3 regions of the Kocuria salina genome follow, and region 2 is predicted to be linked to each of the others. Evidence: riboswitches for the same ligand, from Rfam matches in the RefSeq annotation. Region 2 holds a riboswitch; each other region holds the start of a gene.
What was found. Region 2 has a riboswitch for cyclic di-AMP ahead of E7Z53_RS19065 (C40 family peptidase). Riboswitches for the same ligand answer to the same signal wherever they lie in the genome.
Positions count from the first base shown of each region.

Region 1: another riboswitch for cyclic di-AMP. It lies ahead of E7Z53_RS06765 (C40 family peptidase); the one in region 2 lies ahead of E7Z53_RS19065 (C40 family peptidase).
Region 3: another riboswitch for cyclic di-AMP. It lies ahead of E7Z53_RS13915 (C40 family peptidase); the one in region 2 lies ahead of E7Z53_RS19065 (C40 family peptidase).

Region 1 covers NZ_SSSF01000003.1:9,147-19,130, reverse strand. Annotated here, with positions in the region: gene E7Z53_RS06790 (ArsR/SmtB family transcription factor) at 1-24, shown strand, start outside; gene E7Z53_RS06785 (heparan-alpha-glucosaminide N-acetyltransferase domain-containing protein) at 718-1,869, shown strand; gene E7Z53_RS06780 (sensor histidine kinase) at 1,977-3,056, opposite strand; gene E7Z53_RS06775 (response regulator transcription factor) at 3,122-3,841, opposite strand; gene E7Z53_RS06770 (DUF305 domain-containing protein) at 4,405-5,124, opposite strand; gene E7Z53_RS06765 (C40 family peptidase) at 5,443-6,105, opposite strand; cyclic di-AMP (ydaO/yuaA leader) riboswitch at 6,111-6,301, opposite strand; gene E7Z53_RS06760 (hypothetical protein) at 6,715-6,903, opposite strand; gene E7Z53_RS06755 (four-helix bundle copper-binding protein) at 6,902-7,312, shown strand; gene E7Z53_RS06750 (DUF305 domain-containing protein) at 7,537-8,244, shown strand; gene E7Z53_RS06745 (APC family permease) at 8,316-9,650, opposite strand; gene E7Z53_RS20745 (hypothetical protein) at 9,740-9,835, opposite strand; gene E7Z53_RS20740 (hypothetical protein) at 9,942-9,984, opposite strand, start outside.
Region 2 covers NZ_SSSF01000020.1:12,386-22,369, forward strand. Annotated here, with positions in the region: gene E7Z53_RS19040 (SURF1 family cytochrome oxidase biogenesis protein) at 1-160, shown strand, start outside; gene E7Z53_RS19045 (WecB/TagA/CpsF family glycosyltransferase) at 239-1,042, opposite strand; gene E7Z53_RS19050 (hypothetical protein) at 1,523-1,957, opposite strand; gene E7Z53_RS19055 (hypothetical protein) at 2,564-2,842, shown strand; gene E7Z53_RS20550 (hypothetical protein) at 2,839-2,967, shown strand; gene E7Z53_RS19060 (hypothetical protein) at 3,083-3,247, shown strand; cyclic di-AMP (ydaO/yuaA leader) riboswitch at 3,828-3,983, shown strand; gene E7Z53_RS19065 (C40 family peptidase) at 3,989-4,648, shown strand; gene E7Z53_RS19070 (DUF3105 domain-containing protein) at 5,385-6,032, shown strand; gene E7Z53_RS19075 (DUF305 domain-containing protein) at 6,029-6,712, shown strand; gene E7Z53_RS19080 (cytochrome c oxidase assembly protein) at 6,999-7,964, shown strand; gene E7Z53_RS19085 (heparan-alpha-glucosaminide N-acetyltransferase domain-containing protein) at 8,437-9,606, shown strand; gene E7Z53_RS19090 (MIP/aquaporin family protein) at 9,904-9,984, shown strand, end outside.
Region 3 covers NZ_SSSF01000007.1:55,871-65,854, forward strand. Annotated here, with positions in the region: gene E7Z53_RS20825 (helicase-associated domain-containing protein) at 1-617, opposite strand, end outside; gene E7Z53_RS13885 (hypothetical protein) at 621-872, opposite strand; gene E7Z53_RS13890 (cold-shock protein) at 1,027-1,410, shown strand; gene E7Z53_RS13895 (DUF3027 domain-containing protein) at 1,492-2,049, shown strand; gene E7Z53_RS13900 (MFS transporter) at 2,103-3,323, shown strand; gene serC (phosphoserine transaminase) at 3,320-4,459, opposite strand; gene E7Z53_RS13910 (metal-dependent transcriptional regulator) at 4,694-5,380, shown strand; cyclic di-AMP (ydaO/yuaA leader) riboswitch at 5,739-5,888, shown strand; gene E7Z53_RS13915 (C40 family peptidase) at 5,894-6,559, shown strand; gene E7Z53_RS13920 (C40 family peptidase) at 6,831-7,724, shown strand; gene E7Z53_RS13925 (hypothetical protein) at 7,856-8,122, shown strand; gene E7Z53_RS20830 (DUF4031 domain-containing protein) at 8,040-9,431, opposite strand; tRNA gene E7Z53_RS13940 (tRNA-Arg) at 9,494-9,566, shown strand; gene E7Z53_RS13945 (hypothetical protein) at 9,662-9,984, opposite strand, start outside.

The DNA.
Region 1 (9,984 bases), on a different contig from region 2:
ACAGGCGCTGCTCGCAACGGGTGACCCACTCCATGTATCTCGCCGGGCGCGTTCGAGTCACAAAGCCGACGAGGGGGACTGCCGCACCGATAGGTGCACTTATCGGTGCGGCAGTCCCCTTTCGGCACTTGAAGGGGCCGTTCGTTGGCCACACGTCGACGCGGGGCGTATGGCAGTTCAAAGGTGACGGCGGGATGTGAAGTGGATTGTGGAGCTTCCCTCAAGACGACATGAAGATTCCCTGAAGCTTGCTCTGCTGGGTGCTCTACGTCCTGTTTTTCTGGGTCGATGAGGGCATAGTTTGCCAGTGAGAACACCCCGTTCTCATCCGTTCGTGCACGGACATTCGGGTGCCCCAGTATTCCTCCCCAGGGCTGGGGCGCCCGTCTTTAACGTGAAGGGGTGATCTGGCTCGGATCACAGGGTCCGACGGACCCCGGGCCACCTCGCGGGTCCTGCGCTGGGTCTCCCTTTCCTCGTTTCGTGCTTCGGTCGCACGGAGAAGCGCCTGCGTCGCCCATGGACCTTGGAGTCTTCATGGAACCTTGAGAATCCCGCGACGGGGACTCCAAGTGAGGCGTCCACCCTGGGACAGAGGGTCCCGGATGCACCGGGACCTTGTCGTTAACAGGGGGAATGATGAGTACTGGATCGAGGATGGGAGGGCATTTGCCGGCGGGTCTTGGAGACGCGGTGGTAAGGCCCACCCGCCGGTTGGTGGGGATCGATGCGGCCAGGGGGCTGGCGCTGATCGGGCTGATGGCCATTCATCTGCTACCGGCTTGGAACGAGGAGACCGGGGAAGCGAGCTGGTCGTGGCGGCTGTTCTCGGGGGACTCAGCGGCCCTGTTCGCCCTGCTGGCAGGGGTGGGGCTGGCACTGACCTCCGGGGGGCGGCACCCGCACGAGGGTAGGACGATGACCGCTGACCGGATCGGCCTGGTGGTGCGCGCGGTGCTGATCGCGATCGTGGGGTTGTGGATCGGGACGCTGATGTCGGAGGACCCGCCCGCTTACAACATCCTGATCTACTACGGGGTGTTCTTCCTGCTGGCGATTCCGTTCCTGCATGCAGGCCCGAAGGCCCTGTTCATCTCCGCAGTGCTTTTCGGGGTGGTGTCCCCGATGCTGATGCAGGGACTCCAAAATGCGTTGCCCGAATTCGTCTCCTACAACCCCACGTTCACGGATCTGCTCACGCAGCCCGGTGCCACGGCCTCCCAGCTGTTGCTGACCGGGACCTATCCGGCCCTGCCGTACATGACCTATCTCCTGGTCGGACTGGGGCTGGGGCGGTTGAATCTGCGCAAGACGGAGGTTCAAGCTCGACTGGTGGTGGTGGGCGTGGGGCTGGCGATCTTCGCCCAGACCACTTCCTATGTCCTGCTCTATGCCTTGGGTGGTTACCAGCGGCTGCTGGATGCCTCCTCAATGGGCGAGCACGAGCTGGAGGATGTACTGGTCTGGGGGCCAGACTCGTTGCCCACGGAGACTGTGTGGTGGTTGGCGATCGCCACCCCGCACACCAACACCCCGCTGGCGATCGCGGCCAGCCTTGGGGTGAGCCTGGCGGTGCTGGGCGTCTTCCTGCTGATCGGCCCGAAGATCGGGGCATGGTTGTTACCGCTGTCGGCGATGGGCGTGATGACCTTGACCCTCTACACCGTCCACTTGGTGGCACTGTCCTTCGAGGCCCACTACGAGCTGCCCTACCTGTGGTTCATGGTCCACCTGGCGGTGGCGGCGCTGTTCGCGGTGGCCTGGCACCGGAGCCTGGGGCAGGGACCGCTGGAGAAGGTGGTCAGCACCAGCGTGAAAGGCACCCGCCAGCTGGTGCTGGGCAGGCCGGCCCAGGACAGCCACGGATAGGCTGTACCGGTAGCCACGACATGACGGGCCGTGCCCGCCGCAGCAGACGTGCTCTCTGCGGCGGGCACGGCCCGCCGCCGTCACGGAACGGTCTGGTGACGCTGGGGTCAGTCCGGGGGCGTGTGGCGGGGCAGGTGGATCCGGAAGCTGGTCCCGCGTCCGGGGCCGCCGCTGGTGGCCTCCAGGGTCCCGCCTTGGGCCTCGACCAGGGATTTGCTGATGGCCAGTCCCAGGCCTGAGCCCACGCGGTGGGCCTCCCGGCCGGTGTTGGCGCGGTAGAAGCGCTCGAACACGTGCGGGAGGTGCTCGGAGCCGATGCCTTCCCCGGTGTCGGTGACGGTGACAGTGACCGCCTCCGGGGTGTGGTCGGTGCGCACGGTGACGGCCCCGCCGGATGGGGTGTGGCGTAAGGCGTTCTCCAGCAAGTTGCCCAACACTTGTCCCATCCGCTCCTGATCGACCAGCACCGGTGTGACCTCCATGCCGGTGCTGATGGAGGTCACCGAGATGTTCTGAGCGGCGGCGTCCTGTTGGACGGCCGCGGCCGCCTGGGCTGCCAGCCGGCCCGGGTCCTGGAGGGTCAGCTGCAGATGGGTCATGCCTTCCTCGGCGGCGGTGAGCTGGCGGATGTCGCGGGCCAGTCGCTCCAGCCGGGCGATCTGGGCGTACAAGATGCCCGTGGTTCGTGCATCCCACTCGACCACTCCGTCCTCGATGCCCTCTAGATGTCCTTTGAGACTGGCCAGGGGGGTGCGCATCTCATGAGCCAGATCGGCCAGCATCTGGCGCCGGGTGGTGTCCACGGCGTCGAGCCTGGCCGCCATGTCGTTGAAAGACCCAGCCAGGGAGTCGAACTCCGCGCCCAGGCTGGTGGAGGTGACACGCACGTCGTAGTTGCCGGCAGCCACCTCCTGGGCGGCGGTGCTGAAGGAGACCAGGGACCGCCCGATCGTGCGGTAGAGGTAGAAGGTGAGCATCCCGGCGATGTAGAGCGCCGGGAGCCCCCCGATGGTCAGGGCGGTGAGGCTCACCGAGCGGAAGGCGTCCTCCAGGTGCACCAGTCCGGTGGCCTCATCGGCGTGGCCGGCCTCGATGAGCTCGTGATAGAACATGTTCGGCCCGACCAGCACCGCGGTGATCACCACGATGATCAGCCCGATGGCCAGCACTGCGGTCTGGGCTAGCATCAATCGCACCGTCAATGGGCTCCAGGACAAAGACCAGGCCCGGGTCCGGTCGGAGACGGCGGCGCTCATCGCCCGGTGCCCATCCGGTAGCCGATCCCGCGGATCGTGTGGATGAATGTCGGCCTGGTGGCTACGTCGCCGAGCTTCTTGCGGATCCGTCCGATGTGCACATCCACCAGGTGCTCGTCCCCGGTCCAGTGCGTGTCCCAGACCATCTCCACCAGCTGCCGGCGCGAGAGCACCAGTTGGGGGCGGGCAGCCAGGCACAGGAGCAGGTCGAACTCGATCCTCGTCAACGCCACCGGTTCCCCGCCCAGGTGCACCTGGCGGGAGTCCCCGTCCACCACCAGGTCCCCGATCACCAGCCCCTGGTCCTGGCCCGCCGGCTCCGGGACGGGTGCGGACTGGGTGCGCACCCGGCGCAGCATGGCCTGCACCCGGGCCACGAGTTCGCGCGGGCTGAACGGCTTGGTCACGTAGTCGTCGGCTCCCATCGACAGGCCCACGATCTTGTCGACCTCATCATCCCGGGCGGTGAGCATCAGGACGTGGCAGTCCGAGAAGGTCCGCACCTGACGGCACACCTCGATCCCGTCGATCCCCGGCAGCCCGAGGTCGAGCACCAGCACGTCCGGGGCGAAGTTCCGTACCGCGGCCACCGCCTCCGTGCCGTCGTGGCGCATCACGACCTCCAGCCCGGCCTTGCGCAGATAGTCCGCGATCAGCTGCGCGAGGTCGACCTCGTCGTCGACCACCAGCACACGTCCGGTGAGCGGATCCGTCATCTGTCCTCCCGGTACTGATCGCTGTGACATGAACACTGTGCTGCGAGCCCCAGCGTCCCAGGGCGACCGTGTCTGAGGCCTCGGAAACGAAACAGGGGGGTGGACTCGTCGTGGCCGGGCTCACCGGTGAACCGGTGGTCGCTGTGGCTAACGATCCCCTGCACCGGGCCGATGAGAGGGATATCGGACACTGAGAAGATCGCGTGTCGCCCCTCCACGAGCCCGGACAGACGCAACACGGCCGGGATCCGGCCACCACCACCGGGCGAGGGGACTCCGGTGGTCTCGGCCATCTCGGTGACGGTGCGCGCGCTGGAGGAACAGGACCCCAGGCGAGGGGGAGGGGGGCCGTGTCCTGAGGCAAGAGGGCGCGGTGCTGCCAAACCTACGGTTGGTCGGTGACCGTTCGGGGTGCTGCTGACTGCGCGAAGGGTGCGCGCCCATCGGGTGCCGCGTCGGGGATCACCGCACTGGACTGGACTGGCTGGAACGGGTCGACGGGGACCATGACATCCCGGTGTCGGCCCGTTCCAGTCGATGACGGCCCAGCTCGTGGTCCTGGATCAGGCCGCGAACCACTCCTCCAACCAGCCCTGCATGAGCTCGATCTCCGCCTGCTGGTCCTCGATCATCTTCTCCGCCATGGCTCGCAACTCGGGGTCGGTGCCCATCTGCAGCTCCATCTCGGCCATCTCGAGAGCCATCTGGTGGTGGGCGATCATCTCTTCGAGGAAGGCCTTGTCGAACTCATCCCCGGACCGTTTCGCCAGCTCTTCGAGGCTCATGCCGTCCATGCCGTCCATGCCGTCCATGCCGTCCATGCCGTCCATCTCGCCCATCATGGCGCCCTGCATGTCGGCATTCATGCTCTGGCCATGGCCGCCATGGCCATGGCCGTGGACGTGGTGCCCGTGGCCGTGGTGGTGGCCGTGTCCATGGTGGTGGTGTCCCGGGGTGTTCTCGGCGGCCAGCCGCTGGGCCGCTGCTTCCAGTTGCTGGATCTCCTCGGTCTGGGCCTCGATGATCTTCTCCGCCAGGTCACGGATTTCGGGACGCTCGGACTTCTGCAGGGCCAGCTCGGCCATGTCGGTGGCACCTTGGTGGTGGGGGACCATCATCACGGCGAAGTGGCGGTCGTGGTTCATGTGCCGCTCAGCGCCCGTCTGTGCGGAGGCGGAGGCAGGCTGGTGCGTCGGGGACGCGACCGCCGCGGTCGCCCCGGCACCGCTGAGGGCCAGCGCCAGGGCCGTCCCGGCGGCCAGGTGCTTGAACGTCGACGTCATGACGAATCTCTCTTTCGCAGCAGCCCGTACTGGACCTGCACATCGTGGTGTTTGCTCTGTTCAGCCTCGGGTCGAGGCGGACCGATCCATCCACGGTAGCCCCGCCGCAGCTGGCTTCGCCGGGCTGGGAGGGCTGGGCGGTAGATCTTCACTGAACCTTCAAGAGCGGGCCCATCAGGCGGCCAGATCGGGGTGTTCCCCGGCGGTGGATGGGTGCAGGCATCTCCGGTTCTGACCGACCGATCCTGGATGCTGATCAGGTGGGGGGCACACCCGCCGCCCGCCACGAGCGGCATTCGTGGCGGACGGAGGGTTGGCTCAGCGGAAGGTGACGTAGCCGACCGTCGGCATGGCATTCACGCTGTGCACGAAGGTGCCCTGGGTGGGATTCAGCGCGGAGATCATCTTGCCGCCACCAAGGTAGATCCCGATGTGGGCCCCGCCGTTCTGGACGACGAGGTCGCCAGGCTGCGGGTCGGTGGTCAGGGTGCCGGCCGCCCACTGCTGCTGGCTAGTGCGGGGGAGGTCGATGCCCTGCTGGGCGTAGACCCACTGGGTGAAGCCGGAGCAGTCCCAGGCGCCGAAGTCCGTGCCGCCCCAGACGTAACCGGTGCCGGCTCCCTGCATCGCTGTGCCCACGATCCCGGAGGCGCCGGTAATTTCGGTGATGTCCGCCGATTGGGTGGACACCGCCACGGCCGATGTAGCCTGCTCGGGCGCGGCCGGGGCCTGGGAAGAGGCGGTGGAGACGGTCTGCGGGGCGGCCGCGGGCTGGGAGGCCGCCGAGGTGTAAGTCGTCAGTGCGGACGCGGGGGTCGCGTAGGCGGGGGCGGTCTCTGCGGGGACCTCGGCGTAGGCCTGGGCCGGGGCGATGGAGCCGATGAGCACCGCACCGGCGGTGGCAGCGATCGTGGTGTTGCGCACGGCGTGAGAGGTGGTCTCGGCACGGTGGCGGGCAGCGTGGCGCTTGAAAACAGTCATGGGTGAGTTCCTCCCTTTGCCTACGAGGTGAGCTGTCGGATGCGGGTGGGAGACACCCGGCCGGCAGAGCGCACGCGCTCTGCCGGCTTAACCCCAAGGCCCCGGATCACCGGGACCGAAAATGGTTCCCCCGCTTCTGCCAAGCGATATCTCTTCAGGAACCTCGAGCACCGGCAGAATTCGGCGATGTGCACGAGGGCGCCGACCGGATCAGTCATCGGCACGCAGTGGACAGTAGCCCATCCATAACGAAAGTGTCACGTTTAGGTCACGGCCTGGATTCTCTCCTCAGTCGGGAGCGGGAAGCTGTGATTCCGGCCTCGGAAAAATACGCCCCGAGGAAGTGAAACCGTCACGCAGCAGGACCCGTCGCGTAGCTCACACCGGTCTTTCAAAGCGCTCTGACTAGGACACATGGCATGGTGGCGCGCGTTTCGCTGGACGCAGCCGACAGCGACAGGGCTCTGCAACCATGCGCAGTCTTCAGCGCGGGCCGGGCCAGCACCAAGATTGTTGGGGAGGATTTTCAAGGTGGCTCACAGTTTGGGAGGGCTTCGGAAGTGCCCTTCCGAGGCCTTAGGGCAGGGTTTCTTCATGAAATCTCCATATTCAGCCCGCTGCACCGATGTAGAGGCCAGGTAGTGAGGCGGGATCGCGGATTCTTGAGGCGTTGATCTTCATCAAATCTTCAAGCTTTCGGGTCGCGTCACACAGAATCGGCAGTTTACTGTCGATGACATGGCGGGCTGGCTCCGGCCGGTTCGTCTCCTCGACCGAACCGACGAAGGAGCAAGCCATGACCCATCACGTGAGCGCGATGCTGGAGACCTACCCGAAGGACCTCGGGGGAGTGGACCAGGGCAAGCTGGCGGCCTGTATCGAGGCCTGCTTCGAGTGCGCCCAGACCTGCACCGCTTGTGCCGATGCCTGCCTGTCCGAGGACATGGTCGCCGAGCTGACCAAGTGCATCCGCACCAATCTCGACTGCGCGGACCTGTGCGAGGCCACCGGGCGGGTGCTCTCCCGGCACACCGGCTACGACGCGAACATCACCTTGGACGCGATCCGGGTCTGCCAGATGGCGTGCAAGGCGTGTGCTGATGAGTGCGAGCAGCACGCGGACATGCACGAGCACTGCCGGATCTGTGCTGAGGCCTGCCGTCGCTGCGAGGCCGCCTGTGCGGCACTGGTCGCCTCCCTGGGCTGAGCCCAGACTCGCGCTGACCCACGGACGCCGATGACCGGCCTCCGTCGGTGAAAGAGGAGCCTGATGGGCTGATCGGGCGTGCCCGGATGCGGGTTCCCTCTTCCCCCCGCCCCTTGTTCAGTACAGCTCTGCCCGCGCGGTTTGTTCACGCGCAGGGTACGGGGCTGATGACCGAGCCGGCACCTCGGGGTCGAGCTCCTTCATTGCGGAAGAGAGACATCATCATGCGTTCCATCCAGTTCCCTGGCCGTCGCACGGCGGCCGCCGCCTCCACCGTTGTCGTCGCCACGGCCCTGTGGGGCGGGGCCAGCGCCCCAGTGTTCGCCCACGGACAGGTGACCACCCCGGTCTCGTCCCACGCCCAGGATCAGGCCCCGGAGGACATGCTCGGCCCCGATCCCACCTCCCCGACCGCCTACGAATTCGGTGAGACCCTGGCCGGTTTGGAGGGCGAGCAGCTGGAGGTCACTTTCCTGGCCGAGATCATTGGCCACCACCAGGCCGCGATCGAGATGGCCCAGCTGGAGCTCGAGCGCGGGACCAGCCCGGACATCCGCACCCACGCGGAGAACATCATCGCCAGCCAGCAGCACCAGATCGACCAGTTCACCACCTGGTTGGAGGAGTGGTACGGGTTGACCCCGGAAGAGGCCAAGGCTCAGGCCCCGGAGGAAGCACAGGAGGAGATGAAGATCCTGGAGGAGGAGACCCGGATGATGGTCGAAGAACTGGCCGCTGTTGAGGCTGGCGAGGACTTCGACGTCGCTTTCGTGCAGAAGATGATCCCGCACCACAACGGCGGGATCGTCGAGTTCCTCGAGCTGCAGTCCCGCGCTGATCATGCTCAGCTGCGGGTGGCCTCCAGCGCTGGGATCACCGCGCAACAGGCGCAGATCGCGGACTTCCGCACCTGGCTGGCCGGCCAGAACTGAACGAGCACGCTCATGGTGAGGGGCCCGTCCACCGACGGGCCCCTCACCGTGAGCCGGTCGCGCGACCGGCTTCAGGGGTGAGTGTGGGGCTGCTGCCCGGTGCTGTTCGCCCCGTCGCGCCGGCGGACGACGACCCACTGTGCGACGACGATGATCAGGGCCACCACGGCGGTGACCACCAGGGTGAACGGGTCCGACTGGGCCTTCAGCAGCACGAACGGCACGAGCACCGCGGCGTCGAGCAGGATCGCGATCCCGGGGATCCAGGGCTTGGCCCCGACATCGTCCTTGAGGTGGCGCAGGATGCCGAGGTGGATGGCGATGTCCATGGCCAGGTACAGGATGGCGCCGAGGGAGGCGATCTGGGACAGGTCGAAGAACGCGGCCATCAGCATCGCCAGCCCGGCCGTGATGTAGAGGGACTGGTGACCCTCCTGCCCCGGCAGCCCGGGGGCCTGGCCCATGTCGCGGAGCATGTCGTAGAGCTTCGAGACCGAGAACAGGCTCGCGACCAGTCCCGACAGCGTCGCGACGACGGCGATCACCACGGTCAGCGTCACACCCCAGGCGCCGAACATCGGCTCGGCCGCCTCGGCCAGGGCGTAGTCCCGGGCCGCCACGATCTGCGGCACGGTCAGGCTGCCGGTGACCGCGACGGTGATCAGCAGGTAGAGCACGGTGCATAGGGCGATGGAGATCATGATGGAGCGGCCGATGTTGCGCTGCGGCTGCTGCAGGTCCGCGCCCTGGTTGGTGATCGTGGTGAAGCCCTTGTACGCCAGGATGCACAGGGTGGTCCCGGCCAGGAAGCCCAGCCAGCCCGCCTCCGGTGGGGTGCGGTCGGCGGCGGTGAACAGCCTGCCCAGGGAGGACACCCCTGCCGCGAGGATGCCCGCGACCGCCAGCACGGCGATCCCGACGATCTTGATTGCCGCGGTCACCGTGGCGGAGCGCTCCACCCACCGGTTGCCCACCAGGTTGACCAGGGCGGCGGCCGCGATGGCCACCACCGCCAGCACCGGCACCCACACCGCGGAGTCCTGCAGGCCGAAGGGGCGCAGCAGGTAGGAGGCGAAGGTGCGGCCCAGCAGGGACTCGGCCAGGATCATCGACACGTACATGAACAGGGAGAAGGACCCGGCGAGAACCCCGGGGCCGTAGGCGGCCTTGAGTAGCATCGCGATCCCGCCGGAGGACGGGTTGGTGGCCGAGTAGCGGATGTAGGAGTAGGAGCTGAACGCCACGACCACGGCCCCGGCGAGGAACGCCCAGGGCACCCAGCCCCCGGCCAGCTCCGCGACCTGCCCCACGAGGGCGAAGATGCCCGCACCGATCATCACCCCCGTGCCCAGGGCGACGGATCCGGTCAGGGAGAGCTTCTGCTGCGTCTGCGTGCTGTCGTTCATGGGGAGCTGCACGTCCTTCCTGCCGGGGTGCGATCGTTTGTCGGCGGTGGGGTTGTCGGACAAGGTCGGTGGGTCGGGCCCACCGCCGCTCAGCGGACCTCGAGGGTGCCCATCATGCCGAGGTCTTCGTGGTCGAGGGTGTGGCAGCGGAAGACGGGGCGGCCGCCGAAGTCGTCGAAGGCCACCCGGACGGTGACCCCCCCCCCCCCCCCCGAAGGCCGGGATGTTGACCACGTCCCGCCACCGCGGTGCGGAGACGTCGCGGCCCTCCTCGGCCACGACCTGCAGGGGTCACACGTGCAGGTGCACCGGGTGGTCCAGGGGGCTGGAGTTG
Region 2 (9,984 bases):
CGCCCACCTCAGGTCGCTCATGCGCCCCCGGCCGCAGCGCCGGCGCTCCCGCCCCACCTGTGAGGACGAGGAGGACGCGATGCTGGACGCCCTGGAGGCGTCGGCCGCGGACCGGAGCGGGAGCCGGGTCCCGCTCCGGTCCGCGGACGAATTGCACTGACCCGCAGCGTTGTTGATGCACTCCGACACGAGACGGTGGGCCGGGACGGACAGTCTCCGCTCACCGCTCACGGCCGGCTCAGGAACTGGCGTCCGCCCCTCTGGTGCCCTGCCGGACAGCCTTGGCCGCCAGGAGATAGGCGAGGATCCACGGTTCGACGAGGTACCGGTGGCCCAGCCGCCGCGGCTGGGTGGCCAGCCGGTAGGCCCATTCCAGGCCCAGGGGCCCGAGCCAGCGCGGAGCCGATTTCTGGATCCCGGAGTACTGGTCGATCACCCCGCCGACGGCCGCATAGATCGCCGTGGGCAACTCCTCCCAGTGCCGGCTCAGGAACTCCTCCTGCAGCGGCATCCCCAGGCCCACGATGACGAAGTCCGGCCGGAACTCCTGGAGGGTTCCGACGATGCGGTCCTCGAGTGCGAGGTTCCACCCTTCGCCGGGCCAGCCCTCGACCGTGCGCTCGGGGTCCCCCGCACGGAGGAGAGCAACCGTGGCGGCGTTGCTTTCGGGGCTCGCGCCAATGACGGCCACGCGCCGCACGGGGGTGCTCCGGATCAGGCCGGGCAACCAATCCATGGTGCCGATACGGTGGCGCCTGGCGCTGAGCGGCCGCCCGGAGCACCACTTGGCCATTTTCAGGATGGGAAAGCCATCCGTCAGCACCACGTCGGCCTTGTCGTAGAAAGCGCGGAACGTCGGGTTGACCTCCCACGTGTAGAGACTGTGCAGATTGTGGCCGAGAATCACGGTCTTGCGCCGCTCCTCCCAGGTGGCCGCAATCCACCGGTGCAGCTCATTGGTGTCCATCGGTGTCACCCGGATGCCGCTGACCGGGATCTCGATCTCGCCCCGCTTGTCCGTCTGAGTCTGGTACTTAAGCATGTGTTCCCCCACTGGCTCGGCAGTTGCTGCCTCATCGATTGTTGGTCGGCACGTTCGCCCACCGCCGTGGGACTCCCAGATCCTGATTGGCGCATGGGACACGATCCCGTGGGCGCAGCATTCGGGGACACCAGCCCGTATTCCCCCGAATACCCGCCAACATTCACGTTAGCAACGACGGGCCTCCCGGTGTGCCCCCACTTCCGGGTTGCGCCGTCCCCCAATATGTACCTATTTGCATTGATATGCCTCCGTGCATCCAGCGAGGTTGCGCCCTGCAGAGTGGATGCTCTATTGGCGTCAAGGCGCTGTGAGGTCGCGTTGGGCGGTCTCGTCGAGCCAGTGCTGACAGCGCTGGAGGAGCATGACGGTGAAAACCATCAAACCCATCGTGGTAGACGTATCCACGTCTCTCCCACCCAGGTGCAGTACCCCTTGCCCTGCTCGCCTGCTCCACAGGGCCTCGGCGAAGCCCAACCGCTAATCCACCACATGTAAGGCAGTGGGTGTTGTGTCCTGGATGCGCAACCCCGCCGGGGACAGCTGAGGGCCCTGCCAGACACAAGGCCCCTCAGCGTTGCGTGGTGATCGTGACCAGCGTGGTGGAACGGGATGTCGATCAGTCCTCGTCCTCGTCCTCGTCGTCGCTCTCGACAAGCTCGCCCCGGACTCCTTGCCCTCGGGGAGGGCGAAGGCGAAGAGGATAAGCCCGGCCACCGGGTCTACCCACGCCGCGCCGGTCAGCGGGAAGAGGATCAGCCCAGTCAGAGTGGAGACGGACAGCAGCGCGCAAATCCCGGTCTCGGCGGCACCAGCCAGGATCAGGTCGTCCCCCAGGGCCGTGCCGGCCTTCTTCTTGACCGCGACCAGCACCGGCATGATGACCAGCGAGAGCACCGGGATGATGATGCTCACCGGAGAGGGGTCGGGGGTCTTGCCCTCGGATTGCCAATTGAGGGCCCGCGAGCCAGTCTCGGATCCGTCGGATTCTTCGGTCCGGGCTACGTCGCTTCTCCACATTATCGACGGGTGCCCCAGCCTAAGGGGAGCAAAGACTGGGGCACCCTAACGCCCGTGCACGGGGTGATGAGAACGGGGTGTTCTCACTCGCAAACTATGCCCTCACCGGTCCGGAAGAACAGCCCGTACAGCTACCAGAGGGCAAGTTATGGGGAATCTTCACGCCATCTTGAGGAAAACTATACAAACGACTTCGAAGTCAAAGCGGGAATCCTACGCTGAGCAGGGGCCACACTGCCGTGGGTGTCCTGATGACGGGGGGTCACTTCACCCCGTGTTGGCGGGTGAGTCCATCACCGGTCACGGCGACGACGGAAAGACACCGCAACGAGAGCCCCGCAGACCGCGACATCAGGCCCTGGGAGCACGGTTGCTCCCAGCGGGAACCCGGCTTCCTCCGCTACTGTCGAGGACGACACCTCCCGGCGCCGCGGCGCGGCCTGAGCCTGACGCGGGGCTGTCCGGTGAGCCTGCCCGAGTACCCTGAGGAGCACGACCGCCGTGGAGACCGACCGGCTCAGATCGCTGTCCCCGCACGGATCCGCGGCACCACCGGCCGGACCCGACAACTTGCAGTGCTCCCGCAAGGGCTGCGGCGCGGACGCTGCGTGGCGGATCCGCTGGAACAACCCGCGCATCCACACCCCACACCACCGCAAGAGCTGGCTGGCGTGCCCCGACCACCGCGAGAACCTCGAGAGGTTCCTCCGCGCCCAGGGCTTCTGGAAGGACACCGTCCCGCTCGGCCAAGGCGGGCCCGCCGGGCAGGACCGACCGTGAGCGACGACCGGTTCCAGCTCAGCGGGAAATGGCTCGACTTCTCTCTGTGGGCCGGCGCCGCCGCGGCGGTCTCCGTGGACCTGGCCGACTGGCAGATGGACCGCAACGACCACCCCCTCGGGTAGGAGGCGGTCATTTCGCAAGGGCATGGCAGGCGTCGCCACGGCGAGGCGGATATCTTGTTGGCGTCTCGAGCGGCCGATGCCGTTGCCCGCTCGCCCCGCCGGTTGGAGGCCCCCTGTGAAGCGCACCAGCACCGCCCTCGTCCTGGGGTGCGCCCTGGTCCTGCCCGGATATACCGGCAGTATCGAGGAAGCAGCAGACGAAGCATCCTCCGGATTTCCCGTTGCCGCAAACGGAATCAACGTCTTGGAGGCGGCCGTGTCGATGCCGTCTGAACACTGACCCCCGGGCGTGCCCCTAAGGCCATGCAGTCGAATCACCTGCCGGCGAACACATCGATTCCTGTCCTGCCCTTGAGCGTGCCCGTTCTTCCTCTACACGCTGAAGGCATGAAGATTCGATGAAGAAATGTGCTTCGTTCGGATGGCGGATGGCGGATTACGGCAGATATGAGTGCGCGCTGAATTTATCCTCCCGATATTCTCCGAAGCCACCGCCCGAGAGCCTCGATCGCTTTTCTTACCCTACGCGCGTAAACCGCCCACCGCAGCCACCGGCGGTCTCCCAGTGCTGACAGGCCGCCGCAGGCGTGCCGAGGGTGTGCATCTTCGGGCCCACCAGGGACTCTCCCCGGCCACGCCCCCGCTAACGGTGAACACCCTGACGTTCCCGCTCGAAACGAAGCTCCGCTGGGTCGGGAACACGGTGCTGAGCACCCTCGGCAACCAAGGCGACCACCCGATCAGCGGCCGTGACCAAAACGTGACATTAGGGGGTGGGCCCTGTATCGTCCTCCGCGTGCCGAGAGCTGATCTTCTTGGCGCCCCCGTGGCACATCGCCGAGTTCTGCCGGTGCCCGGGGTTCCTGAAGAGAAATCGCTTGGCAGAAGCGGGGGAACCATTACCGGTCCCGGTGTACCGGGGCCTTGGGGTTAAGCCGTGCAGAGCGCGTGCGTTCTGCGGCCGGGTGTCTCCCACCCGCATCCGACAGCTCACCTCGTAGGCAAAGGGAGGAATCCACCCATGTCGCTTTTCACGCAGAACACTGCCCGCCACCGCGCCGAGACCTCCTCGCGCGCCGTGCGCACCACCACCGTCGTCGCCGCCGCCGGCGCAGCACTGGTGGGCTCCATCGCTCCGGCCCAGGCCTACGCCGAGATCCCCGCCGCCTCCGGGTCCTCCTATGCGGCTCCGGCCTCGGCGATGGCCGATCTGGCCTCCTACACCTACCAGGCCCCGGTCGCCGCGCAGCCCGCCGCCCCCGCCGACCAGGCCCCGGCCCCGCAGCAGAGCGCCGCCACCTCGAGCGTGAGCCCGCAGTCCACCGCCACCACCGAACTCGCCCCGGCCGCCGGCGGCATCGTGGGCACGGCCATGCAGGGTGTGGGCACCGGCTACGTCTGGGGCGGGACCTCCTTCGGGGCCTGGGACTGCTCCGGATTCACCGGCTGGGTCTACGCCCAGAACGGCATCGACATCCCCCGCACCAGCTCCCAGCAGATCGCCGCGGCCACCCCGACCGCCACCCCGCAGCCCGGTGACCTGGTGTCCCAGAACGGTGGCAACCACATCGGCATCTACATCGGTGGCGGCAAGATGGTCTCTGCGTTGAACCCGACCCAGGGCACCTTCGTCCACTCCGTCAACGCCATGCCCGTCGACGGGTACTACACCTACCGCTGAGCCGGACTCGCTGCTGCGGTGCCCCACATGGTCACCGCAGCAGATCCCCGGACCGCTCTCACCCGGGGCCGGACCGCCTCTACCTCACGCGCACCTGCTGCGCCCTTCACCTGCTGCGGGAGTGCTCCTCTCCGAAAGCACCCCCGTCGGACATCGGTCGTTTCGGTGACACCGTCCGGGATCAGGCCTGCACTGGGGCGGTGAGTGATGCGCTGGGCGCGGCCTGAACCAGTTTCCGCGGCTAACCGGCCGACCACTTGAGTCCGGCGCCCGCGTCTCCACCGTCCAGACCCAGACCGATGTCCTCGTCGACTGCTCCCCGGGGGCGCCCACATCGGGGTCCATCCCGGCGGCGGCGAGGCCGTGCACGGCGGCCGGAACGGCCACCAGGCGGTCCTCGACAGCGTCAACGTCGGCTCCGGGCCGGTCCAGGTTTGCCTACGCTGAGCCGGTTCAGGCATCACATACTCCGGGTGCGTCCTCTTTGAACGACCAGCAAGGAGTGCGCACCCGGTCCTCACATCCCGCCCCAGGCCTGGATCTTCTGCGTCGTCGCCGTTAGCCACCGAGGACGCGCCTCTCCTGCGCTCGAGGATGCACACTCGCCGACATGTCCAGGAGTGGATGGTGGACGATCTTCCGAAGAAGGCCTTGCAGGAAAGGCTCAGCGCAGTGAGCTACTGTCCTGCCCGTTCATGAGGAGCAAGACCCTTTTTGGGCCTTTCAAGGAGGACGCATGGCTGGCGGTACGGACCCGGAGCGGGCGCGGCAGCAACGTGCTGCGCTGCTGGATCAGCACTGGGCGGCCGATGCCCGGGCCACCCGCAGGCGGCGGCTCCTGGCGGGCGCGGGCGCGGTGACGGCTGTCGCGGCGGTCGGGGCCCTGGTGACGGTGGCGGTGATCAACGATCCCCCGCCCCAGGCGCGGGAGGACATCGAGATCGCCGGGCTGCAGACCTACGAGGGCCTCGGCAACTCCCACGTGGAGACCGCGGTGGACTACGAGCAGTCCCCCCCGGTGGGCGGGGACCACGCCAGTGACTGGCTCAACTGCGGGGTCTACACCGAGCCGGTGCCCGAGGAGAACGCCGTGCACGCCTTGGAGCACGGGGCCGTGTGGGCCGCCTACGACCCCTCCGCCCTGTCCGAGGACCAGGTGGCTGAGTTACGCCAGGCCGTCCCGGACACCTACGTGGTGCTCTCCCCCTACGAGGACCTGGGCGCCCCCATCATGATCTCGGCGTGGGGGGCTCAGGTCGCCCTGGACTCCCCGGAAGATGAGCGCCTGGAGCAGTTCGTGACCAAGTACTGGCAGTCCCCCGACGCCCCGGAGCCCGGGGCATCCTGCACCGGCGGCATCGATGCCCCCAGCCGGGTCGCATGAGCACCAGCACCACCGGCGCCGCCTCCAGGAGCTCGGCAGGGCACCGGGGACGGTGGGTCCTGCTGGTGCTGGCGGCCGTGCTGTTGGTGGCGGCCGGCTGGGCGGTGGGGCAGCTGAGCGCTCCGACGTCGTCCACCCCGGCGGAGGGCAGCCCGGAAGCCGGGTTCGCCCGCGACATGCAAACCCATCACCTGCAGGCGGTGGAAATGAGTTCCTTGGTCCGTGACCGTACGGAAGACCCGGAGATCCGCCGGTTGGCATACGACATCTCCCGCACCCAGCAACAACAGGCCGGGCAGATGTACGGCTGGCTCTCCGTGTGGGGATTGCCCCAGGCCTCATCCCAACCGGCCATGGCCTGGATGGACGACGGCGACCAGAACCACACATCCATGCCCGGCATGGACTCCACGAGCCCTGGTCCGGACGCGCGAATGCCGGGCATGGCCACCGCCGAGCAGCTGGCCGAGCTGGAGGACGCCCAAGGCCAGGAGGCCGAACGGCTCTACCTCGAGTTGATGATCCCCCACCACCAAGCCGGAGCAGCCATGGCCCAAGCCATCCTGGAGCACACTGACAACCCCGTGGTGACCTCTCTGGCGCAATCGATCGCCACCAGCCAGACCTCGGAGATCAAGTACATGGAGGACCTGTTGGAGAAGCGCCGCAACCCATCATGATCTCCGTTCGCACGCCAGGATCAGCACCCGTGGCCGGGTCCGCGCAAAAGCTGACGGGCCCAGACGTGAACCGGTTCCCATGCTCGGCCCAGCTGTGCGCCGGGGACCGGAATCCACCGGGGCTCTTCGGCCCCGATCCCCAATATCGCGGGCAGGTCCGGGGAGAGGCCGGCGTGGCAGGCCCGTCCCTCCTGGACCGGTCCTGGGCTCAGGGCCCGATCCGGACCTCGGGACCGTTCTGTGGCATGCAAAAATGTCCTCATGGCAGTCGATGCTTTCCGTGACCATGGTTGACCGCAACATGGCCGGGCCGGTCTGGGTCCCGTCCGAGCCGCCGAGCTTGGAGAACTTCCTGGCCCCCACGTTGCAACCAATTCCACTCATCCCGGCCATCGCGCTGGTGCTGGCTGTGTTGTATTTGGTCGGAGCGGCCCGGCTGTGGAGGGCACGCCGGCGGTGGCCGGTGTGGCGGACCCTGTGCTTCTTCGCCGGGTGCGCGGTCACAGCGGTCATCATGGGCGCGGGAATTGAAGGCTACGGGTTGCGCATGTTCTCCGTGTTCATGTTCCAGCAGCTGACTTTGATGATGTTCGTTCCCGCGCTGCTGGTCCTGGGCAGCCCGGGCACTTTGCTGCTGCGGGCTGCACCCCATCGCGGGCCCGGCGCCGTGGTGCTGCGCCTGGCCCTGTGGGGGTTGCGTTCGAGGTGGGGCAGGCTCGCCATCCATCCTGCCTTCTTGGTTCCGTTGTTCCTGGTCAGTTTCTACGGGGTGTATCTCAGCGGACTTGACGACCGGTTGCTGCCCACCTGGTACGGCCACATCGGGCTGGAACTGCTGTTCTTGGCCTCCGGGATCCTGTTCACGATCCCGTTGCTGTCGGCCGACCCGTTGCCGGCCAAACAAACCTACGGCAGTCGCTTGGCCGACATCGTCCCCGAGATGCCGTTGCACGCCTTCTTCGGCGTCATCGTCATGATGGCTCCGCTACCCGTCGTGGAGTTTTTCGCCACCCCGCCAGGCAGCTGGAACCTTGACCCGATGGCCGACCAGGTCCTGGCCGGCTCGTTGGCCTGGTCCTACGGTGAATTGCCGTCCGTGCTGATTCTGCTGTTCATCATGAGCCAGTGGCACCGCGAGGATGCGCGCAACGCCGGCCGCGAAGAGGCCGAGGCCGCCGTCAGAGGCACCCCGGATTTGGATGCTTACAACGCCTACCTGGATCAGTTGCAGCAGCGCACCGAGGACCGCTAACCCCTATGTGGACCGGCTGACGTCACCGGAAGCCGGCTGGGACGGCCAGGGACGCCGACACGACCCGCCGCCCCCAACCGTTCCCAGGTGCGTGGCCTGCCGGTGGCCTGCAGGGTCCTATGGGACCAGGAGAGGCCGTCCAGGGTGTGGAAGACCCGGGCGCCGACCATCTCGGCCAGTTCTCGGCCTGGTGCACATCCGTGGTGCTGATGGTGGCGGACCTGGAGACGACCGTTCGCAGGCCCGCATGGCGCGCCCGGAGACGCGGCAGCGGACACAGCCAGGGCACAGGGAAAGGATAAGCCCGGGACAGTCCGCCCTGGTCAAATGGGGGTGGAGGGGCCTGGAGTGCCCGGACCGGTGGGCGGGGGCCCGCCGGTACATCCGAGAGAAGGAGCCCACCAGCATGGTCAGCATCCACCACCCGACCTCGGGGACGCGGGGGCCAACTGGGGACTCAGGTCTCCCGCTGGTGAAAAAATCCCGGCTGGTGGGCGTCGATGCCGCCCGGGGTCTGGCTCTGGTCGGGATGTTCTCCATCCACATCTTGCCGGCCTGGGACCCCGAGACCTACGAGGTCACCTTGCAGTGGCAGCTGTTCGCCGGCCGGGCCGCGGCCCTGTTCGCGCTGCTGGCCGGGGTCGGGCTGGCGTTCTCCACCGGCGGACGCACAGCCCACCGGGGCCGGACGATGACCGCCGACCGGGTGGGGCTGCTCATCCGGGCCGTGCTGATCACTGTGCTGGGCCTGCTCGTGAACCAGGTCATGCCGGAGGACCCGCCCGCCTACAACATCTTGACCTACTACGGGATGTTCTTCCTGCTGGCCATCCCCTTCCTGCACCTACCCGCACGGACCCTGTTCATCCTCGCCGGAGTGACCGCGGTGACCGCCCCGGTGCTGATGCAGACCCTGCGCGGCGTGCTGCCCGCGATGGAGGTCTACAATCCCACCATCACCGGGGTGCTCACCGACCCTGGCACGGTGCTCTCCCAACTGTTGTTCACCGGTACCTACCCTGCGGCCCCATACCTGACCTACCTGCTTGCCGGCGTAGCCATCGGCCGGCTCAACCTGCGGTCCCTGCACGTCCAGGTCCGGCTGCTCGGGGCGGGCCTGGTCCTGGCTCTGGCCGCGTGGTTGGTCTACTGGGTGCTGATCATGCAGGCCGGCGGCTTTGACCAGCTGATGAGCTCCACCCCGGGACTGAGCCAGGAGCAGATCGACGAGATCATCATCTGGGGCCCCGACCCCGTCCTGCCCGACACGTCGTGGTGGTGGCTGCTAATCCCCGGTCCGCACACCAACACCCCGATCGCGATCCTCTATGGCCTCGGCTCCGGTGCGGCCGTGCTGGGGGCGTTCCTGCTCATCGGGCGGAAGGCCGGCGCCTGGTTGCTGCCGCTCAGTGCTGCGGGCTCCATGACCCTGACCCTCTACACCGCCCACCTGCTGGCCCTGGCCGCCATGGTGCACTACGAGGTGCCCCTCCTGTGGTTCCTCATCCACGCAGGCGGGGCGGCGGTGTTCGCGGTGGCCTGGCAGCGCGCCTACGGCCAGGGCCCACTGGAGCTGGCCCTGGCCCGGACCGCCGGCGCCGGGCGTGGGCTCGTGCTCACCTCCGCTCGATGCGAAGACTGAGCCCGGACCCAACTGCAGCAGCGGGTGGGTCCGTCGAGGCGGCGGTATCAAGAATGGGCTCCCACAACACATCCGCTGAACCCACAGAATGGGAAAGCGCCTTCGCCAGTCCCCTCTCTGTCAGCCTTGAGTGAGGCGACCGACCAGCAAGGACCTGCTGTGGGGCCGACACATTTGAGCCCGTGCTCAAAAACCATTCAGCTAGCCGTGGTCCTATTGCAGCGGCGCCCGGCGCCCGGACTTACTGGCCTTCCCTTCTGGCCCTGCCGTGTCGATACAACGTTCAGGAGAACCCCTATGACCGACAACACCGCACAACCTGCTGCTGCGGGATCCACAGCGCCCGCCCGTGATGCTGGAACGGCCGCCCTCGACTTT
Region 3 (9,984 bases), on a different contig from region 2:
TCCACGGGGAGGAGGATGCCGTGGGCCAGGAGCCAGTCGACGGGCCGGGCGCCGGCGTCGACGGCCGGGTCGACACGGCGCAGGGCGTCCGGCAGAGCGCCCACGGGACGGGAGCGGAACCGTTCGAGGACCTCCCGCGCGGGGGCGGGCCACTGCGCGAGGTCCTCGGCGGTGCGCGGCAGGGCCGCGGCCCCCGCCGCGTCCGGCGCCCCGCCGCGCAGCCGGGCGGCGAGGGCGGCGAGCACCGGCCGCGGACGGCCCAGGCCCGCCGGATAGCGGCCGAGGGCCTCCGCCAGGCCGGGCACGAGCCGGAGCGCGTCGTCGTCCCGGTGGACCAGGCCCAGACGGTGCAGCCGGTCCCAGGGCGGGCCGGCCAGCAGCCGCGCGGCGGGATCCTCCGGCGGGCCCAGCAGCACGGCGCGCTCGACGGCGTCCAGCTCGGGCCGGGAGAGGGCGTCGAGGGCCCGGCGCAGCCCCGCCCGGGACAGCAGGGCCTCGGCGAGGTCCTCGAGGGACCCCGTGCCCGGGCGCGCGGCGTCGGGCCGGGCGGCGAGCAGCTCGCCCAGCTCGGCGGGGGAGCGGGACGCGAGATCCCGGAGCAGCCCGTCCGGGAGCACGGATCAGGCCCGGCGGCGGCGCAGCAGGGAGCGCACGAGGACCGCGCAGAACAGCAGGAAGGCCACCGGGAACGCGAACCACGGCACCACCGTGAGCCCGTCCCAGGGGTCCGCTCCGACGGCCGTGAGCACGAGCAGCAGGGCGAGGCACACGGCGCACACCAGGCCGAGCACGACCGCGGAGACGCCGAGGACGTCGATCCCGGGGCGTCGGGCGGTGCGGGGCGCGGGCGCACGGTCGTCGGAGGCAGGCATGGCTCCAGGGTACCGAGCGCAACGGTGTGCCGCTGACCGCGCCCCGGCGGTCCCCGCCCCCGGAGCAGGGCTAGAATGGGAGGTTCCACAGGGTGGCTCGGCGGCAGGGACCGACGGGCCGCCCCTCCACGAACACGAGGACGAGGGAGACAGCGTGCCCACCGGCAAGGTCAAGTGGTTCGATGCGAAGAAGGGCTTCGGCTTCCTGGCGGCCGACGACGGCCAGGAAGTGTTCCTGCCCTCCTCGGCGCTGCCCTCCGGTGCCACCACGGTGAAGCCGGGCACGCGGATGGAGTTCGGGGTGGCCCAGGGTCGGCGCGGCGCGCAGGCGCTCTCCGTCCGGATCCTCGACCGGACCCCGTCGGTCGCGAAGAACGTCCGCAAGCCCGCCGACGAGATGGCGGTCATCACGGAGGACCTCATCAAGCTCCTGGACGAGATGTCCAACGGGCTGCACCGGGGCCGCTACCCCGACTCAGCGCACGGGAAGAAGATCGCGGCCATCCTGCGCACGGTGGCCGACAACCTGGACGTCTGAGGCCGCCGCGCCGTTGCCGTCCACCGATCCCGAGCAACCACCCGCCGGCCCCCGCCGGCACCCACCCGAGGGAGACCAGCAGTGACCGAGGAGACCGTCCAGGACGCGCCCGCCGAGGCCGTGCCGCCGGCGCCCGAGCAGGCGGCACCGGTGGCGGCGGCGCCCCGTCGTCGCCGGGCCCCGAAGCAGGACCCCCTGCTCGTGGCCGACGTCGCCACGGCTCGCGCCGGGGTGGAGCAGATCGCGGAGCCCTCGCAGATCGGCGCCGGTCACCGGGTGACGGTGGAGGAGGACCGGCTGGTCGTCCACCACTTCGAGTGCACCCTGCCCGGGTACCGGGGCTGGAACTGGTTCGCGAGCCTGGCCCGCGCCCCGCGCAGCAAGGCGGTGACGGTCTGCGAGGTCGGCCTGCTGCCGGGGGAGGATGCCCTGCTAGCGCCCGAGTGGGTCCCGTGGTCCGCCCGCGTCAGCGCCGAGGAGAAGGCCCAGGAGGAGCAGGACCGGGCCGAGGACGAGGCCGGGGAGACCGCGGCGGCCGGCGGGCCCGAGGGCTCCGGCGGCGCCCCCGACGGCGAGCCGGCGTCCGGTGACCGGGCCGAGGACATGCCGGTCCCGCCGCAGGAGGGCGAGGAGCTCTGACCGTCCCGCCGGGGACCGCGAGGACGGACGAGGCCCCGGAGCCCGCGCGCGGGATGTTCCGGTCCTTCCGGTTCCGCAACTACCGGCTGTGGTTCCTGGGCGCGCTCGTGTCCAACATCGGCACGTGGATGCAGCGCACGGCCCAGTCGTGGCTGGTCTTCGACGAGCTCTCGGACCACGACGCCACCGCCATGGGCGTGGTGACGGCCCTGCAGTTCCTGCCCCAGCTCTTCCTCGCGCCCTGGGCCGGCGTGCTCGCGGACCGGCTCGACCGGCGGCGCCTGCTGCTGTGGACCCAGACGGCCATGGCGGTGCTGGCGGCCGGTCTGGGGGCGCTGGTCCTGGCCGACGCGGCCACCCTGTGGCACGTCTACGGCTTCGCCCTCGCCCTGGGCGTCGTCTCCACCCTCGACGCCCCCGTGCGCCAGACCTTCGTCTCGGAGATGGTCGACGACGCCTACCTCTCCAACGCCGTGGCCCTGAACGCGACCTCGTTCAACGCCGCGCGGATGATCGGGCCCGCGGTGGCCGGCGTGCTCGTGGCCGCCATCGGCTCGGGCTGGGTGTTCCTCCTCAACACGCTGACCTTCGGCGCGATGCTCGCCGCCGTCCTGGCGATCCGCGCCGACGAGCTGCGCGGGATGCCGCGCTCCGGCCGGGGGCGGGGCCAGATCCGGGAGGGGCTGGCCTATGTGGCCGGCCGCCCCGACATCGTGGCGGTGCTGGTGACCATCTTCCTCATCGGCACCTTCGGGCTGAACTTCGCGGTCTTCCTGGCCGCCATGGCCGGACCCGAGTTCGGCCGGGGCTCGGAGACCTTCGGGCTGCTCAACTCGGTGCTGGCGGTCGGCACGGTGGCCGGGGCCCTGCTCTCGGCCCGGCGCCGCAGCGCCCGGCTGCGCTACGTCTACGGGGGCAGCGCCGTCTTCGCCCTCAGCTGCCTGGGCGCGGCGACGGCGCCCACCCTGCCGCTGTTCGCGCTGTGGCTGGTCCCCTGCGGGCTGTCCTCCCTGACCATCATGACCACCGCCAACGCGTACGTGCAGTCCACCACCTCGCCGGTGATGCGCGGACGCGTCATGAGCCTCTACATGGCCATCTTCATGGGCGGCACCCCGATCGGGGCGCCGGTCGTCGGCTGGATCACCGATGCCCTCGGGGCCCGCTGGGGCATGGGGGTCGCCGTGGCGGCGGGACTCGGCGGGGCCCTGGTGGGCTTCGTCGTCTGGCTGCGGCTGCGCGCGGAGCGCTCCGCGCCCGAGAACTCCGGCTAGCGCCCGGCTCCTCCGCGGAGCTGCTCGACGACGTGGTCCAGGCAGGCCAGCAGCCGGGCGACGTCCTCGGGCTCGATGGAGACGAACGTGGCGATCCGCAGCTGGTTGCGCCCCAGCTTGCGGTAGGGCTCGACGTCGACCACGCCGTGGACGCGCAGGACCGCCGCGACGGCGGCCGCGTCCACGGCGGCGTCGAAGTCCACGGTGGTGATCACGGTGGAGCGGTCCTCGGGGCGGGCCACGAAAGGGGACGCGAAGGACGAGGCCTCGGCCCACCCGTAGACCAGGTCCGAGGAGGCCTTCGTGCGGGCCGCGGCCCAGGTCATGCCGCCCTGGTCGTTGAGCCAGCGGACCTGCTCGTCGAGCATCACCAGCGTGGCCAGGGCCGGGGTGTTGTAGGTCTGGTTCTTCCGGGAGTTCTCCAGCGCCGTGGTCAGCTGCAGGAAGTCGGGGATCCACCGCCCGGAGGCGCCGATCCGCTCGATCCGCTCGATCGCCGCGGGGGAGAACGCGCCCAGCCACAGTCCGCCGTCCGAGCCGAAGTTCTTCTGCGGGGAGAAGTAGTAGACGTCCGCCGCGGCCACCTCCGCGGCCATCCCCCCGGCGGCCGAGGTCGCGTCCACCAGCACCAGCGCGTCGTCCGCGATCCCGGAGGGCCGGTGCACGGGCGCGGCGACACCGGTGGAGGTCTCGTTCTGGGGCCACGCGTAGACGTCCACGCCCTCCTCCGCCCGGGCGTCCGGGCGGGTGCCGGGGGCGGACTCCACGATCGAGGAGGGCTCCAGGAACGGTGCGCCGTCGGTGGCCTGGGCGAACTTCGCGCCGAACTCCCCGAACACCAGGTGCTGGGCCCTCCGCTCGACCAGCCCGAACGCGGCGGCGTCCCAGAACGCGGTGGCCCCGCCCAGGCCCAGGAGCACCTCGTGGCCGGAGGGCAGGCCGAGGAACTGCGCGAGGCCCTCCCGCACCGAGCCCACGAGCTCCTGCACCGGCGCCTGGCGGTGGGAGGTGCCGAGCAGGCCGGCCCCGGCGCGCGACACGGCCTCGACCTGTGCCGGACGGATCTTGGAGGGGCCGGCGCCGAAGCGGCCGTCGGCGGGCAGCAGGTGCTGGGGGATGGTGACGTGTGCGGGCAACGGGCGCTCCCTCGTGGGTGACGTGCGGCGGGTGGTGCGCGACGGGCACGGCCGCCGCGGAGGCCGCTCGCGCCGTTCGCGACTCGGCCCATTCTGCCCCACCCGCGGACGGCGGGCCCCGCGGGCGCCTCCTCCCTCCGGGCGGCCGGAGGGCTCGCGCACTAAGCTCGTGCGGGAAGACCGGACCGGGCGGGATCCCCGGGCCGGGACGGCCGGACGAAGGATGACTGAGGCATGAGCGACCTGATCGACACCACGGAGATGTACCTGCGGACCGTCCTCGAGCTCGAGGAGGAGGGGATCACGCCGATGCGGGCGCGGATCGTCGAGCGCCTCGACCACTCCGGGCCCACGGTCTCGCAGACGGTGTCCAGGATGGAGCGGGACGGGCTGCTGACGGTGGGCCAGGACCGGTCGCTGCTGCTCACCCCTGCCGGCCGTGAGCGTGCGGTGCAGGTGATGCGCAAGCACCGGCTGGCGGAGCGGCTGCTCGCCGACGTCATCGGCCTGGACCTCGCCCAGGTGCACGACGAGGCGTGCCGGTGGGAGCACGTGATGAGCGAGCAGGTCGAGCGGCGGCTCGTGGACCTGCTGCACAGCCCCCGGTACTCGCCGTACGGCACGCCGATCCCCGGTCTGGCCGCCCTCGGGGTCGAAGAGAGCCCCGCAGCGGCGCACCCCTCCCTGCTCGACGCCGCCCGCCACGACCCGGACGGGTCGCACACCGTGGCGCTGCTGCCGGAGGTGGTCCAGGCGGACGCGGACCTCCTGGGCGTGCTGAGCGACGTGGGAGTGCTCACCGGGGCGGAGGTCATGGCCCGGGTGGACGGTCAGATCGTGCGCATCGAGGTGGCGGCCACGGGGCGGTCCGCGGAGATCGACCTGCGCACCGCCGCGGCCATCCGCGTCCTCGCTCCCTGAGGCGCCGCCGTCTCCCGGAGCGGGGCGGCGAACGGTTCTTCCCGGGTGTGGGGACGTTCACAAGCCACTTTCGGCCAGTCCGGCCCGAGCCGGACCCCGGAGGCGCGGCTTCCCTGGTGACAGGCGGATTCCCAGGGCGCTCGAAGACACTGCACAGCTCGTCACAGGTGCGAATTGATTCGACCTTTCCTCTCAATAACTACTCATTGAGACCCGCGGCGTTGTCCGGCTGTTATCTGTCGTGATCAAAACGTGACACTTCCGTAATCTGTCATGTACTGTTCAACGCGTGCCGATCACTGGTCGGATCGGCGCCCTCGGAGCACATCGCCGAATTCTGCCGGTGCCCGTGGCCTCTACACAGAAACTGCTTGGCAGAAGCGGGGGAACCACTTTCGGTCCCGGTGATCCGGGTCCTTGGGGTTAAGTCGTCAGAGCGCGTGCGTTCTGCGGCCGGGTGTCTCCCACCCGAATCCGACAGCTCACCTCGTAGGCAAAGGGAGGAACTCAACCATGTCGCTTTTCACGCTGAACGCTGCCCGCCACCGTGCCGAGACCACCTCGCACGTCGTGCGCAACACCACCATCGCCGCCGCTGCCGGCGCCGCGATGATCGGCTCCGTCGCCCCGGCCCAGGCCTTCGCCCAGGCTCCCGTCGAGACCGGCGCGGCCTACTCGGCCCCGGCCTCCGCCTCGCTGGCCGAGTACTCCTCGTACACCTACCAGGCCCCGGTCGCCGCGCAGCCCGCCGCTCCCGCCTACGAGGCCCCGGCCCCGGCCCCGCAGCAGACCGCCGCCACCTCGAGCGTCACCCCGCAGTCCACCGCCACCACCGAGATCGCCCCGGCCGCCGGCGGCGTCGTGGGCACCGCGATGTCCGCGCAGGGTGCGGGCTACGTCTACGGCGGCACCGCCTACGGCGCCTGGGACTGCTCCGGCTTCACCCAGTGGGTCTTCGCCCAGAACGGCATCGACCTGCCCCGGACCACCTGGTCCCAGTTCGCGGCGGGCACCCCCACCGCCAACCCGCAGCCCGGTGACCTCGTCTCGCAGAACGGCGGCGCCCACGTGGGCATCTACATCGGCGGCGGCAAGATGATCTCCGCCCTCAACCCGACCCAGGGCACCCAGGTCCACTCCGTCAACGCCATGCAGCTGGACGGCTACTACACCTTCTGATCCGGTCCGCCGCCCGCGACGACCCCGCTCGTCGCGGGCGGCACCCGATCACCCCCCACCCCGCACGCCGAGAACCGCTCTCCCGGTTCCCGGCGGTGCCTGCTGTCCGACCGGACGGCGCCCCCTCCTCCGCTCGCCGGCCGTCGTTCCCGATCCCGGAACGCACCCCTGCCGGACACCGGCCCACCCCGCGCACTGCCCGGGGCGATCCGTGCTGTCACCCGCGCCCTCCGGCAGGCCCGGCTCCGAAAGAAAGTCGTCTGAACTCCTCATGACCCGTGATCTGACCTCCTCGAACGGCATCGGCTCGCTCTTCTCCGGCAAGGCCCGCACCGTGGCCGCCGTGGCCGCCTTCTCCGGGCTGGCCCTCGCCACCACCGTCTCCGTGCAGGCCGCTCCGGCCCAGGACGCCTCCGCCGACGCCCCGCTGTCCGCCGTGGCCGCGGCCACCCCCGCCGCGGCGCCCGCCGTGTCCCTCGAGCCCGTCGCCCACGTGCAGAAGGTCGAGTCCGACCGGAAGTCCGAGAAGAAGGTCGAGAAGAAGGCCGAGCGGCAGAAGGTCGAGACCCCGGTCGTCGCGGCTCCCGCCGTGGCCGCTCCGGCGCCGAAGGCCGCCGCCGCGCCCGCCCCGGTCGCCGCCCCGAAGCCGGCCGTGCAGGCGGCTCCGGCCCCGAAGCCCGCCGCCGCGCCGGCCCCGAAGCCCGCACCGGTCGCCGCGCCGAAGCCGGCCGTGCAGGCGGCTCCGGCCCCGAAGCCCGCCGCCGCGCCCGCCCCGAAGCCGGCCGTGCAGGCCGCTCCGGCCGCCCAGCGCACCGTCACCCCGCAGAGCTCGGCCTCCGGCAAGGGCGCGACCATCTCCTCCGCCGCCATGGGCCAGCTCGGCGTGGGCCAGGACTGCACCGCGCTCGTCACCAACGCGCTGCGCGCCGCCGGCATCAACCACCACGGCTGGCCGGCCTCCTACCTGAGCCTCGGCACGCAGGTCTCCGCCGGCCAGGCGCAGCCGGGCGACCTCGTCTACTACGCCGACGGCGGCATGGGTGCGGCCCACATCGGCGTCTACATCGGTGGCGGCAAGGCCGTCCACGGCGGCTGGAACGGCGGCACGACCGTCATCGACAGCGTCAACGTGGGCTCCGGCCCCGTCTACGTCCGCGTGCGCTGACCGCACGCGAGAGCACCGCTTCGGGTGCGCGGTTCCTGGTCGGCCAGACGGGAACCGCGCACCCGCTGTCATCCCGGCGCCCACCGCGCCGGCCACCCCGGCGCCCCGGCGGCGGCCGATAGACTGGCCCCATGTCCACCGACTACAGCCGCAACGCCCGCACGAGCCTGGACCGCGAGTACGCCTACATGGCCTACGGCATGATCGGCGGCGCCGTGCCAGGCATCGTGGCCGGCTTCGTCGTCGCCGCGTTCGTGGGGCACGCCGCGATGTGGCTCTCGGTGTTCGGGGGCATCGGGATCGTGCTCGGCCTGATCACCGGGATCCTGCTCCACCGGAGGCGGCACGCTGCGGCCGTGACCGAGGACCGCCGGGAGCGCGGCGCAGCGCCGGAATGACGTGCTCCCGCAGCAGCGGGGCTAGGTCCGCGGGCAGCGCGCCGGGGGAGTCCTCGTCGACGGGCTGCCAGCGCAGCTCCTCGATCTCCGCGAGCGGCACCGGCCGCCCCGTGAGAGGTGCCGTGAACACGGTGCACCGCACCCACGTGCCCGCCTCGTTCGCGGCCGGCGCCACGAACACCCCGAGCGGGCGCAGCTGGGCGGCGTCCAGCCGCAGCCCGACCTCCTCCGCGGTCTCCCGCACGGCGGCGGCCGCCGGGGACTCGCCCGGGTCGAGCTTGCCGCCCACCAGCATGAAGCGCTCCGTGCCCCGCTTGCGCACCGTCAGCAGCGCCCCGTCGTCGTCCCGCAGGCACACGGCGGTGATGGTCAGCACCTCGGCGTCCGCCGGGGGAGCGTCCGGGGACACCTCGGCGGCCGCGCGCAGCCGGCCGATCTCCTCGTCGAGGTTGCGGGCCGCCGCCGGACCCCACCGGTCCTGCGCCGCGGCGGTCCGGAACAGCGGATACCGGCCCCGGAGGTCCTCCAGCACCTCCAGACGGGCCCGGGCGAACTCCGGTCCGGGCACGTGCGCGTACTCCTTCCGCACGCCCGCCGCGTAGGCGGCGTACCCGTCCGGGTCCGCGCCGAGCACGGAGAGGTCGGCGTCCAGGAGCACCCGTCCGGCGGCGTCCCCCTCGGGGACCCGGTGCCCGAGGGTGAGCAGGACGAGCCGCTCGACCTCCGCCACGAGCGGCGCGGCGAAGCCGGCGGCGCCCAGCCGGGTGCGGGCCAGCTCCGCCGACTCCCGCTCGTCCGCCCCGGGGCGGCCCCGGTAGACGGCGTCGTGGAACCACGTGGCGAGGACCAGGGCGGCGGACCGGTCGGGATCGAGGTCGACGCCGGGCCGCAGCAGGTCGACGGCCTCGAGCACCGCCAGCAGGTGGGCGGGACCGTGGTAGTGCCGGTGCGGCTCGCTCCACCGGTCCACGAGCTCCTCGCCCAGCGCCGGGTGCCCCGGGAAGCGGGCGGTCCACCGCCGCAGCAGGACCCGGGCGATCCGGTCCGGGCGCGCCCGCGCCGGGACGCGCAGCCCGCTGCGCACGAGCAGGCGCGTGAGCTGCCGCCCGTCGACCGGCACCGCGCCCGCGGCCACCGCCCGCCGGTACAGGTTCTCCGGTACGTCGTAGTGGTCCCGGTCGAAGGCGCGCCGGGCCACGCCCAGCCGGTCCGCGAAGTCGTGCAGCTCCTCGTAGGAGGTGTCGGAGACCAGGTGCGAGAAGTGCGTCCCGTGGGCGGGCCAGAGCGGCGGATCGATGTAGACGGGCATGCGACCGATCCTAACGGGGCCGGTTAGCGGGGGTCCGGGGGACCCCCTAGACTGTTCGCGTCGCCCTCGTAGCTCAGGGGATAGAGCACGGCTCTCCTAAAGCCGGTGTCGTTGGTTCGAATCCAATCGGGGGCACGCACGGACGCCCCGGACCGCACGGTCCGGGGCGTCCTTTTGTCCGGAACGGAACCGGCGGGGCCGGGCGGCCTCCGCGCGACCGGGAGCCGGGCTCACCCCCGCTGTCCGGAACGCGGGTCCTGCCGCGGGGCGCCGGCGGTCCTCGACCGGCGCCGCAGGGCCTCCACGGCCACGGCCCCGGTCACGGCGAGCAGCAGCACGAGCAGCACCCAGCGGGCGATCACCAGCACGGACGCCGTGGTCACGGCGGCGCCGTCCCCGGGGTCCGCGAGAGCGGCGTCGATGGCCGCGTTGCCGGCCAGGGACACGGCCGCGAAGCCGAGCACCACCGCCGAGCGCAGCCACCGCCGGGCGCGGGACTGCGTGTTGACCGCCACGAACAGCAGCCACGCCAGCCCCACGAACAGCGGCGCCA